2 regions of the Microcoleus sp. PH2017_12_PCY_D_A genome follow, and region 1 is predicted to be linked to the other one. Evidence: riboswitches for the same ligand, from Rfam matches in the RefSeq annotation. Region 1 holds a riboswitch; the other holds the start of a gene.
The links. A riboswitch is a leader RNA that binds a small molecule or an ion and turns the genes downstream of it on or off. The one in region 1 is predicted to bind cobalamin.
Positions count from the first base shown of each region.

Region 2: it holds a riboswitch for cobalamin, as region 1 does, so the genes downstream of both, JGK39_RS15275 (DUF1636 domain-containing protein) here and JGK39_RS27385 (energy-coupling factor ABC transporter permease) in region 1, are expected to answer to the same signal.

Region 1 is NZ_JAEQCI010000119.1:906-8,625, forward strand. Features, by position in the region: gene JGK39_RS27375 (FAD-dependent oxidoreductase) at 1-771, opposite strand, end outside; gene JGK39_RS27380 (Uma2 family endonuclease) at 1,021-1,698, opposite strand; cobalamin riboswitch at 1,882-2,029, shown strand; gene JGK39_RS27385 (energy-coupling factor ABC transporter permease) at 2,051-2,809, shown strand; gene JGK39_RS27390 (energy-coupling factor ABC transporter substrate-binding protein) at 2,814-3,146, shown strand; gene cbiQ (cobalt ECF transporter T component CbiQ) at 3,143-3,943, shown strand; gene JGK39_RS27400 (DUF2207 domain-containing protein) at 4,349-5,092, shown strand; gene JGK39_RS27405 (hypothetical protein) at 5,004-5,204, shown strand; gene JGK39_RS27410 (DUF2207 domain-containing protein) at 5,433-6,503, shown strand; gene JGK39_RS27415 (SPFH domain-containing protein) at 6,735-7,720, shown strand, end outside.
Region 2 is NZ_JAEQCI010000047.1:55,144-62,863, forward strand. Features, by position in the region: gene JGK39_RS15265 (serine/threonine-protein kinase) at 1-670, opposite strand, end outside; gene JGK39_RS15270 (serine/threonine-protein kinase) at 876-2,915, opposite strand; cobalamin riboswitch at 3,058-3,222, shown strand; gene JGK39_RS15275 (DUF1636 domain-containing protein) at 3,244-3,660, shown strand; gene JGK39_RS15280 (Uma2 family endonuclease) at 3,849-4,424, opposite strand; gene JGK39_RS15285 (metallophosphoesterase) at 4,503-5,483, opposite strand; gene JGK39_RS15290 (CapA family protein) at 5,665-6,888, shown strand; gene JGK39_RS15295 (cobalt-precorrin-6A reductase) at 7,127-7,720, opposite strand, start outside.

The DNA of each region.
Region 1 (7,720 bases):
GTAATCGTTGCCCGCCCACAGAGTTTTGAGATTTCCTCTGGTGTCGATCATTTCCAGGCGGAGTTCTTCTGCTAGCTTGGCATCTTTCCCCGCAGCAGACAGCAAAAATTTTTGAGCCTCAGAATCGGCAAGGTTTGTGAAGCGTTTTAGATAAATATAATCGAGTTCTTTCAGTCTTCTGACACTGAGTCCTTGAGTTTCAAAAACTAGGGTGACTGGAAGTTCTGAGTTAGGCAAACCAAAGGTTTCAAATCCATTCAGCTTTCGCACACCTGCGGCTTGAGCTAATTCGCCATTGACAGTGGCATCAATAAATTGTTTTGCTACATAAACTGTCCCTTTTGAGGTAATTATGCTAGTAATTTTTTTGCCTTCTTTATTGATTGATTTAATTTCTACTTTGCTGAGGAGTGCGACTCCTGCTTGTACCAGCATTGCTTTCAGGGCTGCGCTGGCTTTGCTGGGGTCAAGGGCGATCGCGCTGACACCAGATTTTTGCAGGAATTCTTTATAGATTGTCGGCGGTGAACCGAAAGGGTCTAAATTTAAAGATTGTTGCAGTTCTTGACTAACCTGACTTCGATCTAAATAAGCGAGGCCGCCTCTGACTAAATGTCCGCCAATTCCTTCTTGCAAGCTTCCTTTAGACATTAGCAAAACTCGCGGATAAAGATTTGTCCGGCGGCGGTATTCTCGGGCTGCTGAGATGACGGCTAGAACGCCTGGAACTTCATCGCCAAAGCAAATGATATGGTAAGAACGCAGATCCATGAGCATTATTTAATCACGTCTCCCGATCGCCATTTTGTCGATCTGCATCTCAATTTTTGCCATCAAACTTTCTGTCTGTTCCAAATAAGGCCGCATCTTTCCTAATTTTTTTGATAATTTTCACACATTTCGGGACGCAAAAATCGGGATTTTCGGGAAAATCTTGCGTTTAGGGCGATCGCGATCGGTGAAAAAACTCGGTTGGCGATCGCCCGCAGGCTGCGTCATTCTGGCACTCTTTCCTCTCAATTAGCTTATATTATCAGGATCTATCCCCAACTCGCGCAATCGTTCAGCTAGTCGATCGGCGCGCTGGGCTAATTCCTTCACCTGTTCTTCAGGAGTCAGATAGCGTTTGCCATCCGCATCGTACCAATACAACCATTCCCTTGTCACCCCAGAATAATTTCCCCTTTCACAACCAATTCCCAAACCTATTTCTGGCATCCAAACAGGATTTCCCGGCTGTAACTCATAGGAACCATTGATTAATTTATATACTTCAAAACGAGGATCGCAACGGCGGCGAGAAGAATAAACCACGTAATAAAGTATGCCTAAATCTTTATATTTTTCCCACTTTCCGGTGTATTTGTGGTGATAAGTACCCGAAAGCAATTCGAGGACAAAACTTGGTATAATATTTTCATCCCCTAACTGGTAATTGGGACGCAATTCTTCATGGTAAAACCGTTCTATATCTAAACTTAAGAAAGCATCTGGCATGATGTACTCTTGGTCTGAGTCTTGGTAAATACCCATGTTTAAACCCAAAAACCAGTCCATGCGTTCTGCCCAAATTATGAGCAATATTGCCTTTAGCAATCCTGGAATTAATTCTTTGAGTTCGTTATCCGCAGGTGGTTGATAGAATTTTTGTCGTTCTTCGGGTGAGGGTGAGTGCTTAGAAAAGTTGTAATCTGACATAATAAATTTTTTCAAATCTGACTAATATTATAGCGTTTATTTTTGGGTATTATATGAAGATTTTAACGAACCGCGAAGACGCTAAGGGCGCGAAGTCAGAAAGAGAAGAAGATAGGTCATCTTGATTTACTTAATTTGAAATAATTTTTGTAAAATATCGGCCCAGAGTTGCGCGATCGACTAAACTATGTCTAAGCAGTCGGTTCTAATGGGGAACAGCCGTTAGAGGAAAGGGGGAAAGTTCGGTGGAAGTCCGGCGCTGTCCCGCAACTGTAATGAGAGTCTTGTCGCTTTCTGAGTCAGGATGCCCGCCGATGCGTTAGTTTAGATTGTCTCATCTGCGAGGTTCAGTATGCAGGCCAGAAATCGGAAATTAGTCAGCCTGGGATTGATGGCTGGCTTGAGTTGTTATCTTGTCTTGGGTTCGGCAACACCGGCCGCTGCTATGCACATTTCAGAAGGTTTTTTACCAGTGCAATGGGCTGTGTTTTGGTGGATGGTGGCACTGCCTTTTTTTGTGTTGGGTTTGCGTGAAATTACTCGCATTACCAAAGAACACCCGGAACTTAAATTATTACTAGCTTTAGCAGGTGCGTTTACTTTTGTGCTTTCTGCTTTAAAAATTCCATCGGTAACGGGGAGTTGTTCTCACCCAACGGGTACGGGTTTGGGTGCAATTTTGTTCGGCCCTTCGGTGATGGCTGTACTTGGTGCTTTAGTGCTGTTGTTTCAAACGTTATTGTTAGCGCACGGCGGGCTGACAACGTTGGGAGCAAATATGTTTTCGATGGCGATTGTTGGGCCGTTTGCTGCGTATTTTATCTATAATTTGCTGATGCGAACTGGTAGCCAACGGGTGGCAATTTTTTGTGCGGCTGCTTTGGCAGATTTGCTGACTTATGTGGTGACTTCGATGCAGTTGGCATTGGCTTTTCCGGCAGCGAGTGGCGGTTTTATGGCTTCGTTTCTCAAGTTTGCTAGTATCTTTGCGATTACTCAAGTACCTCTGGCGATTAGTGAGGGATTGCTGACTTTATTGGTTTGGAATTGGCTGCATTCTTACGGAAAACCAGAGTTAGAAATTCTGAAATTATTGAAACAGGAGTCATAAAGTCGTGAATCAAAAACCTACAAAAAATCAGCAAGCTACTTCGCAACAAAATTGGATGTTAGTAATTGGAGTTGTCGCCCTTGCGGTGATTCCCCTAGTTTTTGTGCGGGGTGAATACGGCGGATCGGACGATCGCGCACAGAAAGCAATTACCGAAATTCAACCCGATTATAAACCTTGGTTCAATCACTTGTTTGAACCGCCTAGCGCTGAAATTGCCAGTCTATTATTTGCGACTCAGGCGGCGCTGGGGGCTGGTGTGATCGGATATGCGATCGGGCTTTATAAAGGCCGATCGCAATCTCAGCAATCTGATGATAAATCGCCGCTGGAATGAATCATCAGATTGATAGTCTGGCTTACACCAATCGTTTGCGTGGGTTGCCGCCAACTCACAAATTATCGTTTGCGATCGCCCTTTTGATTCTGTCTCTGCTGTCTGGGGCGATCGTCCAATTGTCGATCGGCCTTTGGTTAGCAGTCTGGATCGTCATCTATGCGGGCATTCCGGGGAAACTTTATCTGCGGTTGTTGTCGCTACCGTTGATGTTTTTGCTGACGAGTTTGCCTGCTTTGGCGATTAATGGAATTGAGTTAAATCAAATCCAGACAATGCAGTGGGATATTTGGCAAGGTTGGGGAATTAGCATCGGCAATTTGTATCTGTATGTGAGTCGCACAGGCTTATACCAAGTGAGTCTGTTATTTCCGCGCACCTTGGCATCGACAAGTTGTATGTACTTCATCCTGTTGACGGTGCCATTTACAGAAACCTTGCAAATCCTCAGAAAATTGCGCTTTCCGCCGTTGTTGACAGAACTTTTGTTGTTGATGTATCGGTTTATTTTTAGCTTATTGGCGATCGCCGATGAACTTTGGATCGCCCAAAACTCGCGCTGTGGCTATCGCACTTGGAAACTAGGAATGCGTAGTTTAGGCATATTAATCGGGCAATTGCTTCAGCGAACTTTGGTAAACTACCGTCAAGTTTCGTTGAGTTTAGCCGCCCGTGGCTTTAATGGAGAACTGCGGGTTTGGCATTCTTCCCCTTACAAACCTTCGCGAAGATATACATTTGAAGCCGTGTTTGGGTGCACGGTTTTAACTTTATTAAGTGTGTTATTTCAAAATTGAAAATAAATAAAGAAATGAGGAGACGGCAGTGCCGTGTCCCTACAATTGATCGCGGTAGGGACACGGCACTGCCGTCTCCTCTATGCGGCAGTGCCGTGTCTCTACAATATGATTTTGGGTAGGGACACGGCATTGCCGTCTCCTCTATCCTGACTGAAGATATGACTTTTATGAACATAATTCATGACTTTAATGAATTGACTCCACAAGATAACTGTTGAATAATTGTAGTCAACACTTATCTTGTGGAAATCCTATGATAAATAAACGACTCCTCAAACAAATAGTTTTTTCATTACTAGCATCATTAAGCTGTTAGTCACAGTAACTCATGCAGCAGCCCAACAACTACCGTTCTACTGGGACAACATCAATGTTGCGATCGATGTTCAGACCAACGGAGATATGTTAGTTACGGAAACGCAAAAATATGTATTCACAGCAGCATACAACAATGAACGGTATCGCTATATTCCGTTAGATAAAGTCGATGCAATTCAAGATGTCACTGTTTCTGAAAATAATCAAATAATTCCGAGTACCACTGGCAATGAAAACAATCAACTTTGGATTCGTTGGCAACATGAATTAAAACCGCCAGATTCACATACTTTTGTGATTAAATATCGAGTGGTAGGTGGATTGCAGCTAGATGGTGGAAATACTCAAGTTTATTGGAAAGCCATTGCAGCGGGTCGGAAATCGCCAGTTAATACTGGAAAAGTTACGGTGAAATTACCAGATGCTTTGTCAGGGAAAGTTCTCTCCTTTACGAATTTTGGTGCAGCAGCAGTTCCTCGTCAAGTAGATACTAAGACATTTGAATTTGTCGCAAGTCAGGCTATTCAACCGGAACAAGAATTAGAAGTGCAGATTGCATTTCCCCAGGCGATTTTGAATGTACCTCAATCTGGTTGGCAACAAAATGGTAATCAATCTCAATCTACTTCGGAAAAAGCGGGCTTTCCCATGATTTTTGTAATGTTTTGGTTCGGGTTTGTGATGTTTTCGATTAGTGGCAGTGCTCGCAGTGATAGTCTTAGTAGCGGTGGTAGCGACTATGACAGTGGTGGCGGTGGTGGCGGTGGCGGTGGCGGTGGTGGCGGTGGCGGCGGTGGCGGCGGTGGTGGCGGTGGCGGTGGTGGTTGATATCAATGGGACTTACGCCACAATCAAAGAAACCGGGTTTTTAGCTAATCTGTGGGTTATAGCGAAGTATTTCGGAAAAAACCCGGTTTCTGGCTATCCGTTGATATATTGATATCCCCCAAATTCAGGAGACGGCAATGCCGTTTCCCTACAAATAATCGGGTAGGGAAATGGCATTTCCGTGTCCGAATTTGCTTGATTTTGAGATAAACCGATCGCACTCCCTACAAAATCATATTCAAAATATGACTTTTATGAACATAATTCATGACTTTAATGAATTGACTCCACAAGAAACCTGTTGAATAATTGTAGTCAACACTTATCTTGTGGAAATCCTATGATAAATAAACGACTCCTCAAACAAATAGTTTTTTCATTACTAGCATCATTAAGCTTGGTCACAGTGACTCATGCAGCGGCTCAACAACTACCGTTTTACTGGGATAACATCAACGTCATCATCGACGTTCAGACAAACGGAGATATGTTAGTCACCGAAACGCAAAAATATGTATTCACCGCAGCCTACAACAATGAACGGTATCGCTATATTCCGTTAGATAAAGTCGATGCAATTCAAGATGTCACTGTTTCTGAAAATAATCAAATAATTCCTAGTAGTATAGGAACTGAAAACAATCAACTTTGGATTCGTTGGCAACATGAATTAAAACCGCCAGACTCACATACTTTTGTCATCAAATATCGCGTGGTAGGTGGATTGCAGTTAGATGGTGGGAATACTTTAGTTTATTGGAAAGCGATTTCAGCGGGTCGGAAAGCGCCAGTTAATACTGGAAAAGTTACGGTGAAATTACCAGCAGCTTTATCAGGGAAAGTTCTGTCGTTTACCAATTTTGGTGCAGCAGCAGTTCCCCGTCAAGTAGATCCTAAAACTTTTGAATTTGTGGCAAGTCAGGCTATTCTACCGGAACAAGAATTAGAAGTGCAGATTGCATTTCCCCAGGTAATTCTGAATATACCTCAACCTAGTTGGCAACAAACTGGCAATCAATCTCAATCTTCGGGAGGACTAGGATTTTTCATAGGCCAATTTTTGGGGGTATTTTTTTCATTCATATTTTTGTTACTCATACTACTCATAATAACATTGCCTATTTTTGGTTTAATGACGATTTACCTCTATCTTACACAATTTTGTTTTAGATGTAAAAAGTTTACGCTAAAAACCAGTAGAGAAGTAATTTCTACACCTACCCGAAAGACGAAAGGAAAGGATCAAGTTATCCGTCACTGTACTAATTGCGGCTATCACCATGAAAAAATAGTTATCACGAGGTATGGAGATTCGAGTAGTGGTGGCGGCGGTGGCGGCGGTGGAGGTGGCGGCGGCGGTGGCGGCGGTGGAGGTGGTGGTGGCGGCGGTGGTGGCGGTGGCGGTGGTTAATATCAACGGGAGTTACGCATCACAATCAAAGAAACCGGGTTTTTAGCTAATCTATGGATTATAAACGAAGTCTTTCGGAAAAAACCCGGTTTCTGGCCACCCATATTCCAAATATGACTTTTATGAGCATAACTCATGACTTTAATGAATTGACCTTCAAACAAATCTATTGAATACTGATTGTAGTAAACAAATTTCCCGTACATTTCCACTTAAAGCAGCTTAAAAACTATGACTAAATCACGTTGGCTTCGCAAGCTTTTACCCTTAGCAGCATCTTTCGCAACCACGATCGCACTAGCAGGCACTTTTGCCCCACCAACTCCCGCACAAACCAATCCGCCACCTCCCCAACCCCAACCAGTCCAACCAGCGACAGAAGAAGGTTTTACCATCCCGATTTGGATCTTTCCCGTAGGCGCAATGTTCTTTGTGTTCATGTTTATCCCCAAAATTGGTTGGACTTTGGGCTTAATTGCGATCGGCGAACGAGAAGTCGGAATTGTCACCAAAAAATTCTCCAGCAAAAACTTGCCATCCAGTAGATTAATTGCCCTCGATGGTGAAGGAGGTTTGCAAGCAGATACCCTGCCTCCCGGCTGGCATTTTGGTTATTTTCCCTGGCAATATAGCATCAAAAAAGAACCAGTTGTTGTCGTTCCTCAAGATGAAATTGGTTTAATTATTGCCAATGACGGAGCAACAATTCCTCCCGATCGCATTTTAGGAACAGTCGTCGATTGCGACAATTTCCAAAATGCCCGCAAATTCCTCACCAACGGCGGAGAAAAAGGAAGGCAGCTAGCCGTAATCACCACGGGTACTTATCGGATTAACACAGCCTTATTTGAAGTCATTACTTCAGCTAATGCCAAGCAAAAGGGTATGGAACCGTCGGAATTTAAAGTATACAAACTTGCTCCCGAGCGTGTGGGCATTGTGACCGTACTAGACGGCGTTCCCATTGATGAAGGTGAAATCGCCGGCCCCATAATTCCCGGTCACAACAATTTCCAAAAAGCGCAATCTTTCATCAAAGGTGGCGGGCGCAGGGGCTTGCAAGAACAGATAATTCTATCCGGTTCGTGGAACCTCAATCCCTGGTTTGTGCAAGTCGAACAAGTAAAAATGACCGAAGTGCCGATTGGTTATGTAGGCGTAGTAATTTCCTTTGTGGGGGAATCGCAAAAAGATGTAAGCGGGGAGGCTTTTACCCA
Region 2 (7,720 bases), on a different contig from region 1:
TAATCCGCCCGGTATCGTCCATCAAGCTGCCAATTTCGGTAGAATTGATGCCGATTAGCAAGCAAATTAGCGTCGCGCCGAGGCTGTATAAATCGGATGCGACTGTTAGCTGGCGGTTGAACATTTGTTCTGGCGGCATAAAGCCCAAAGTGCCTTTGACAACGCTGCTGGCGGCCACTTCTCCCCCCCCGATTCTAGCAAATCCGAAATCGACAAGGCTGACATTCATCCTGTCATCAACCAAGATATTTTCCGGCTTCAAATCTCTGTGGATAACTGGTGGCACCCGATTTTGCAGGTATTTGAGTATTTCTAAAACAGAGATAGCAATTTGCTTGATTTGTGCGGGCTTCCAGCGGTTAGAATTTGCCAAGGAAGGGGCATCTTTGTATTCTTGCACCATGCAGAAACCCGATGCAGTTGGGAAGGAATCTAAATACCGGGGAATGCTGGGATGGTCGAGTTCTCGCAAAATCTGAATTTCTTGTTCGCAAGCTTGATATTGAGCCCAATTAGCGCCTGTTTGGGCAAATTGAAATTGTTTGACGGCGACGGAACGTTTGGTATTAATTTCGGTAGCGAGATAAGTAACTCTACCGCCAGCGCGATTGTGTCCGAGTTCGCGGGTTATTTGATAGCCGTAGTTGGAAAAGTCAGGAAAAGCATTCATAGGTAAATAGTTGATAGTTGATAGTTGATAGTTAGTAGTTGAGAGTTGTGATAGTTAATAGCGAGGTTTTTAAAAGTTGGATTTAAAGCGAACTCTCGAAACAATCCGCCAACAACAGGCAGGAATGCAGACTCTTAATGTTTGGTAAGGTTTGTAGTGAGGACTTCAGTCATTGAGGTTGAAAGTCCTTGCTGCGAACAAGTTTTTACAGTTTAATTAAATTTGGTCGGGATTTGCGATAGTTGGCAAGCATTCTTTTTGGTTTAAAAACGAGCGAGTCAATTAACGGAATTCCAGTGACGGCTAGAGATGTTATTATCGTTCCTCCTACAACTAATATTTCTATTGTTTCAACCCCTTTTAAGGAAAAATCTAATCTTATAAACAGAAGAAATGCTACAGACAAACTCATACAAAATCCGGCAGTAAGAAAAGCTCTTTTGGTAGCATCTACTTCAATAATTTGTTTGGCTATCTGCTGGTCAATCAGCTTGTTAAATACCGAATAGACTATTTTGTAAATCAGGGATGCCAGCGCTAGAATCAAGACGAATCTAACGGTCTGAGTATACAATGAAAATGATAAAAGCAGCATAATAACTGCTACTGTAACATTTTCGATCATAAGATTCGTAATCCTTCGTCCTAGTATTAAGGCTGCAAGTAAAGTTACTGGGATCGAAACCAGCCCTGACCCAGCATACACAAAATTTATTAATTGATAATCGATCGTACCCTTCGCGATATCAACAAGAAGACTGGTTAGTATGCTGCTAATAAAACCCGAAAAAATCAATCCTATTAACCCTCCACATAAAGCTAGAAACCAATTAAAATCATATTTGTTTGATTGGGCTGTAATGGCGATTTCGGCGACTAAAAATCCCAATAAGCCACTGGTAAAACAGATTGGAAGCAGGATAGTAGTAGTCCCAGAATACAAAAAGATGTCAACCTCCGGAGGGACGAACTGATAATCAATCCAGTAAAATATGAAAACTGTTAACAGCAAACAGCACATAAAACTTGCTAATATCAAACAGAACATAAAAATCAGCCTGAATACCGACAAAAAATTAGTTTTTTGCGGTACGGGCAGCGGGGCTGTTGTAGCTTGCAATTCTATTGTATGAGTTTCGGGTTCAGAATTTGCGCGCAAGATGATTTGGCGGTTGTAAGTTTGACTTTCCAGCAATTTGCTCGTATCGACGGCGATTGTGCACTCGATATTATTGCTTTCAAATGCCTGCGGTTCAAAGGAGATCCAAGAGTGGTCGTAGGGCGTGTGGGGCGGATCGTTCGGATGCGGCGCGACTTCCCACCTGCCACAAAGCATTGTATCGGGAATTGGGTTGCTAATGGCAATAGTTTGTGTTAAGATTTCTCCATATTCTGTGGCGGTAAATTGAATGCGATCGCGCTCAAGCCTCACTTTCGGCAAACTGCTGGCATCAAGAGACCTCAAAGCCGTCAAAGCATCAGCCGCCGACTTGTATCTATCTTGAATTCTCGGCGCTACCATTGTTTCCAGCCAGTTCATCCAACCCTGCTGCAATGGCGGTACTAAATGCCGAAAATGAATGCTATAATTATCGTCGATTAAGTTGCCGACATCCCCAGATTTCGTACCAGTCAACAAACAAATTAGCGTCGCGCCCAAGCCGTACAAGTCGGATGCTTCTGTTAATTGCCGGTTAAACATTTGTTCCGGCGGCATGAATCCCATTGTGCCTTTGACAACGCTGCTGGCTGCGATGTTTCCGCCTCCTAAGCGCGCAAAACCGAAGTCTACTAAGTAAACATTTAACTCGTCATCGATTAACAAGTTTTCTGGTTTGATGTCGCGGTGGATTACGGGCGGTTTTTGGGATTGCAGGTAAGCTAGAATTTCTAAAGTGGCGATCGCAATTTGTTTAATATCCGGCGGCGAGAAATTACGGGCGATCGCACTTTCGGCATTTTTGTATTCCTGCACCATGCAAAATCCGCTGTCAGTCCCGAAAGCATCGAGATAGCGGGGAATTCCCGGGAAATCCAAACTTTCGAGCACTTTGATTTCCTGTTCGTAAGCATCGTATTCTGTCCAGCTAGCACCTAATTGGGCGAATTGAAATTGCTTAATTACAACGGACTTGTTTGTGTTAATTTTTGTGGCGAGATAGGTGACGCGGCCGCCCAAACTGTTGTATCCGAGTTCGCGGGTTACTTGATAGCCATGTTGGGAAAAGTTGGGAAAATCGTTCATAAGGTTCGTAGTGAGGACTTCAGTCCGCAGAAATATCAGAGGACTAAAGTCCTTACTACGAACGGGGTTAATTTATGTGGGTAGATATTAAAACTTGCTTTTACCAAGATAACTTTTTTGGGAAAGGGCGGCAAGTATGATAGGATTTGAATTCGCGATCGGTTCTAGCGGGGAGCAGCCGCCAGAGGAAACGGGGAAAGTTCGGTGCAAGTCCGGCGCTGTCCCGCAACTGTAATAAGGCTTGTAGTAAGGACTTTAGTCCTTCGCCTTTGAAGTCAGAATGCCCGCCGATATCTAACTAACTTTTGAACGCATCTACGAGGTATGGATGATGAATGGAACTAAACGAAACACTGTTGTACGCACAAAACACTGTCTTTTAGTTTGTACTGCTTGCGCTAGTGTTTGGAAAGACGGCAAGCGCCAAGGTAAAAGCGGCGGTCAACAATTCATGGAAGACTTATCGAAACTCGCTCAAGATTGGGAGTTTTGCGAGCAGTTTGATATTCTAGAAGTTGAGTGCATGAGTGCTTGCAGTCATTCTTGTGCGGTGTCTTTTGCTGCTGCTGGAAAGTATACTTATCTGTTTGGTGATTTGCCTGCCAATGAGCCGGAAAGTGTCGAGGCTGTACTCGAATGCGCGGGTCAATACTATGCTAAGCCGGATGGTTTGTTACCTTGGTCTGAGCGTCCTCAAGCTCTGAAAAAAGGCGTTTTGGCTAAGATTCCACCGCTGGGAAATTAGAGATAAGTAGCGAAAATTTGGCGTTGCTGAACTTGGGTATGAATTCACATTTTTTACCCTTGAGTAAAACATAGACTTTTTGGGCAGAACTCGATTCATACTGTCAATCAGCAATGCGATTGCGTGCTTAGGTGAAGGTTCGTAGTGAGGACTTTAGTCCTCTGTTTTGATGAGGACTAAAGTCCTCACTACGAACCTGTCGTTGATGCTTGCATTCTCAACCAGCTAAATACTTGTTCGGCGGTGATATTCAAGGGAATGATTTCGGGCACGGGAAGGACATCGCTACCTTCGCAAAATTGCGGTTGTTGATTGGGTAAAAATGCTAAAATCGATCGATCGCCTGGATCGACTAGCCATCCCAACTGACAGCCATGTTCGAGACAGTGAATAATTTTTTTAGTTACGCGGTTTGAGCTTTGTTCTGGCGATAGAATTTCGATCGCCCAATACGGTGCAATTAGCACATTGTCTACTAATTCGCCACTCTCATCAAATTGAATTTGTTCCCACAATAGTACAGAAATATCGGGAACAATCGAGCGCCCGCCAAACGTACACCGCAACTCTGGAAAAGCATAAGCTATCTTGGGAGTTTCCGTCACCTGATTAATTTCGTTACAGGTTCTCGATCGCAATAGGCTGTGCTTTGTTTTCGGCAGAGGTTTTTGTACGATCTCACCCTGAATGTATTCACTGGCTGGTTTAGTTTCTGGCAATTTCAGAAATTCTTCAACGGTGATGCGCTCAGTTGCGATCGTCATAAATAAATTCCTCCATGCTAGCGATCTTCAGTATAAGCGAAACAATATTTATCTGGGATACAACTGGTGTTAATTTGCCTAATTTTTGGGAACAATCTGCTGTTTAAATTCAAACACGTTAGGATTTTTGGGGTCATAAAAAGCCCGCAACCAATGCACGTTTGGAGAACCAAAAGTTTCAACTCTGGTAAAGTTTAGCAGTCTGGGGAGTTGGGTATCATCGTCAAAACGAGGTAAAGGTTTGTCGATGCGGAAATAGTGAGTATCGCCGTGCACGAATACGACTTGTCCGGGAAAATTGCGCGTTTCTGTTTCCAGAGTTGCGATAAAATCGTTGTATCCGGTTATTCTTTTGTCGGTTCGATCGAGTTCAAAGCCCGGATTTGCCTGTGCAACTAACATGATTCCTTTGCTGTTGCTGCGTTTTGCTGAAGCAAAAGATTCTTTAATCCAGGCTAAATTAGCGAAATTGCGATCGGCATATTCTTTATCCTGTTCGGGAGTCCGGCCAAAATTGTTGTTGCTTCCCGGCATATTTATCGCCAAAAATGTTATCCCGTTATAAATCCAGCGGACATTTTCACGATATTTAGCAAACTGCGAATTTTCGCTTTGGCGGGTGAGAGTTAAGGTACGTTTCCCCAAACTTTGAGTACCTTTGCTGAAGATTTCTCGCAGTTTAGCAAGTCTTTCTATGGGATTGTTGTAACTGGCGTTATTTGAACGGTGACAGTCAGTCCATTCGTTATCACCATAGGCGAGAATGAAGGGCATTTCAAATTTATTAAATAACTGCTGGCGGCTGACAAAAGTTGCATCATCGCAGACAGATCCACCGCTTTTGATATCGCCGTCGTGAATGACAAAGGCTGCGGGCGATCGATTGATATCTGCAATCAAATTCGGAAATTTTGCTTCTTGTTCTGCGCTGTAAGGCAAATCGCCAATTAAGGCAAATTCAAAAGGTCGATCGCTCGAACTCTGAGCGTAACTCAAAATACCAAAACCCGTAATTGAGAAGAAAACAATAAAGGCAATAATGAGATATTTTTTTGTCATTTATTTGGGTGTAACTAATCGAGTCATTATAAATTGCGTAATCCGAACAAATAACCCGGGTTTTTTAAGGAAGATTGAGAGTTTTTAGCCAATATTTTTGTTGAAAAACCTAGTTTCCAGCCAACGGTGTGCAAGGCATAATGATGATATCATAGATGCCGATAAATCACTCTTAAAAGTTATGACTTTTCGTCGGTTGCTTTCGGTAATTGCCGTGGTTTCGATCGCAAGCTGCGACATCCAAACGGCAAAAACCAATACACAGCGTACAGAAACTCCTAGCTTGCGGGGCCCGACGCCATCGCCAAGGGCAACATCTGTGCCGGCTAAACCCAAGTCAGAGATTAAAGAAGCGCAACTAATTGCTGTCGGCGATATCATGATGCACATTACGCAAACGCGATCGGGCTACGATGCAAAAAAGCAAACATACAATTTTGACAGCTTCTTCGCACCAGTTAAAAGTATCCTGTCAAAAGGCGATTGGGTAACGGGAAACCTGGAAACACCTTTAGCGGGCGAAGATGCGGGCGGATATACGGGATATCCGCTATTTAACGCACCGGCTCAATTACTGGATGCTGCGAAAAAAGCTGGATTTAATATCTTGACAACGGCGAACAATCATGCTTTGGATCGGGGGGAAATAGGGGTAATTAGGACGATCGCAAATTTGGGCGATCGCAAAATTGCATCAACAGGGACAGCCAAGTCTAAAGCAGCGGGCGATCGCACTTTAATCATCACCAAAAACAACATATCGCTAGCAATGCTAGCCTACAGCTACGGCACCAACGGCATCCCGATACCGAAAGGCAAAGATTACTTAGTTTCGCTAATTGACGAAAAACAGATAGTCAAAGATATCGCCAAAGCCCGAAAAAAAGGAGCAGATGCGATCGCAATTTCCCTGCATTTTGGCGACGAATATCAACGACAGCCAAACGCCCAACAAAAACAATTAGTTGAAAACCTCTTAAAAGCTGGTGCAGATATCATTCTCGGCAGCCATCCCCACGTCGTCCAGCCTTACAAAATATTTAAATTCAAAGGTAAGAATGGGAAAACAAGAAAAGCCGTAGCAATTTATTCTATGGGAAACTTCATCTCGGGGCAGAGCAAAGATTATACTGACTTAGGCGTAATTTTGCAAATAAATATCCGCAAGAAATTCCCCGAAAAGACTACAGAAATCACCAGCATCAAAATAATTCCGACTTGGGTACACCGCTACACTCTGAACAATAAATCTAAGTATCGCGTTTTGCCGTTAGAAATAACTGTCATTCAGAAAAAAGATGCGCTGCTCGCAACTTCGCAGTATCCAGTTTTGAAAGGATATCTACAAGAGATGAACGCTCATCTTAACTCATTAAACAGCATTCGTAAAAAATCCATCAAATAGGTTCGTAGTGAGGACTTTAGTCCTTCTTTATGCGGACTAAAGTCCTCACTACCAACCTGACTTTAGTCCTTCTTTATGCGGACTAAAGTCCTCACTACGAACCTGAACAATCATCTTAACTCATTGAACAGCACTCGGAAAAAATTCATCAAATCGGTTCGTAGTGAGGACTTTAGTCCTTCTTTATGCGGACTAAAGTCCTCACTACGAACCTGTTGTCTTTAAATGTATAATGGTTTTACTTCAACTGCTGAATCAGCCAATCAATCGCCCCTGCCACATCAGCAACCCACTCAACATTGGGAATCAAAGTCCGCTGCACCATTACAACAGGAATACCTAACTCCCTAGCCGCGATAATTTTCGCATAGGTAGCAGCGCCACCGCTGTTTTTGCTAACAATTGTATCAATCTGATATTCTAAGAGCAATTGCCGCTCATCTGCCAATGAAAAAGGCCCCCTTGCTAATAATAATTCACCGTGAGGAATAGGAGTATTTGGTGCTGGAGGATCGATCGCCCGCATCAAACACCAAACATCCTCCAAACCCGCAAACTCCGCCAATTCCTGCCTCCCAATCGTGAGAAACACCCGCCGAGAATGCCCTGACAAAGCCCTTGCAGCCTCCGAGTGGCTGGCGACTTCTATCCAGCGATCGCCCTCCACCCTCTCCCAAGGTGGGCGCACCAGCATCAAATGAGGGACATTACACTCAACCGCAGCCACCGCAGCATTCGCTGAAATCTGCGCGGCAAACGGATGAGTTGCATCGATTAAAAAGTCGATCGGGCTACAACGCAAAAACTCAGCCAGCCCAGCAGCCCCACCAAA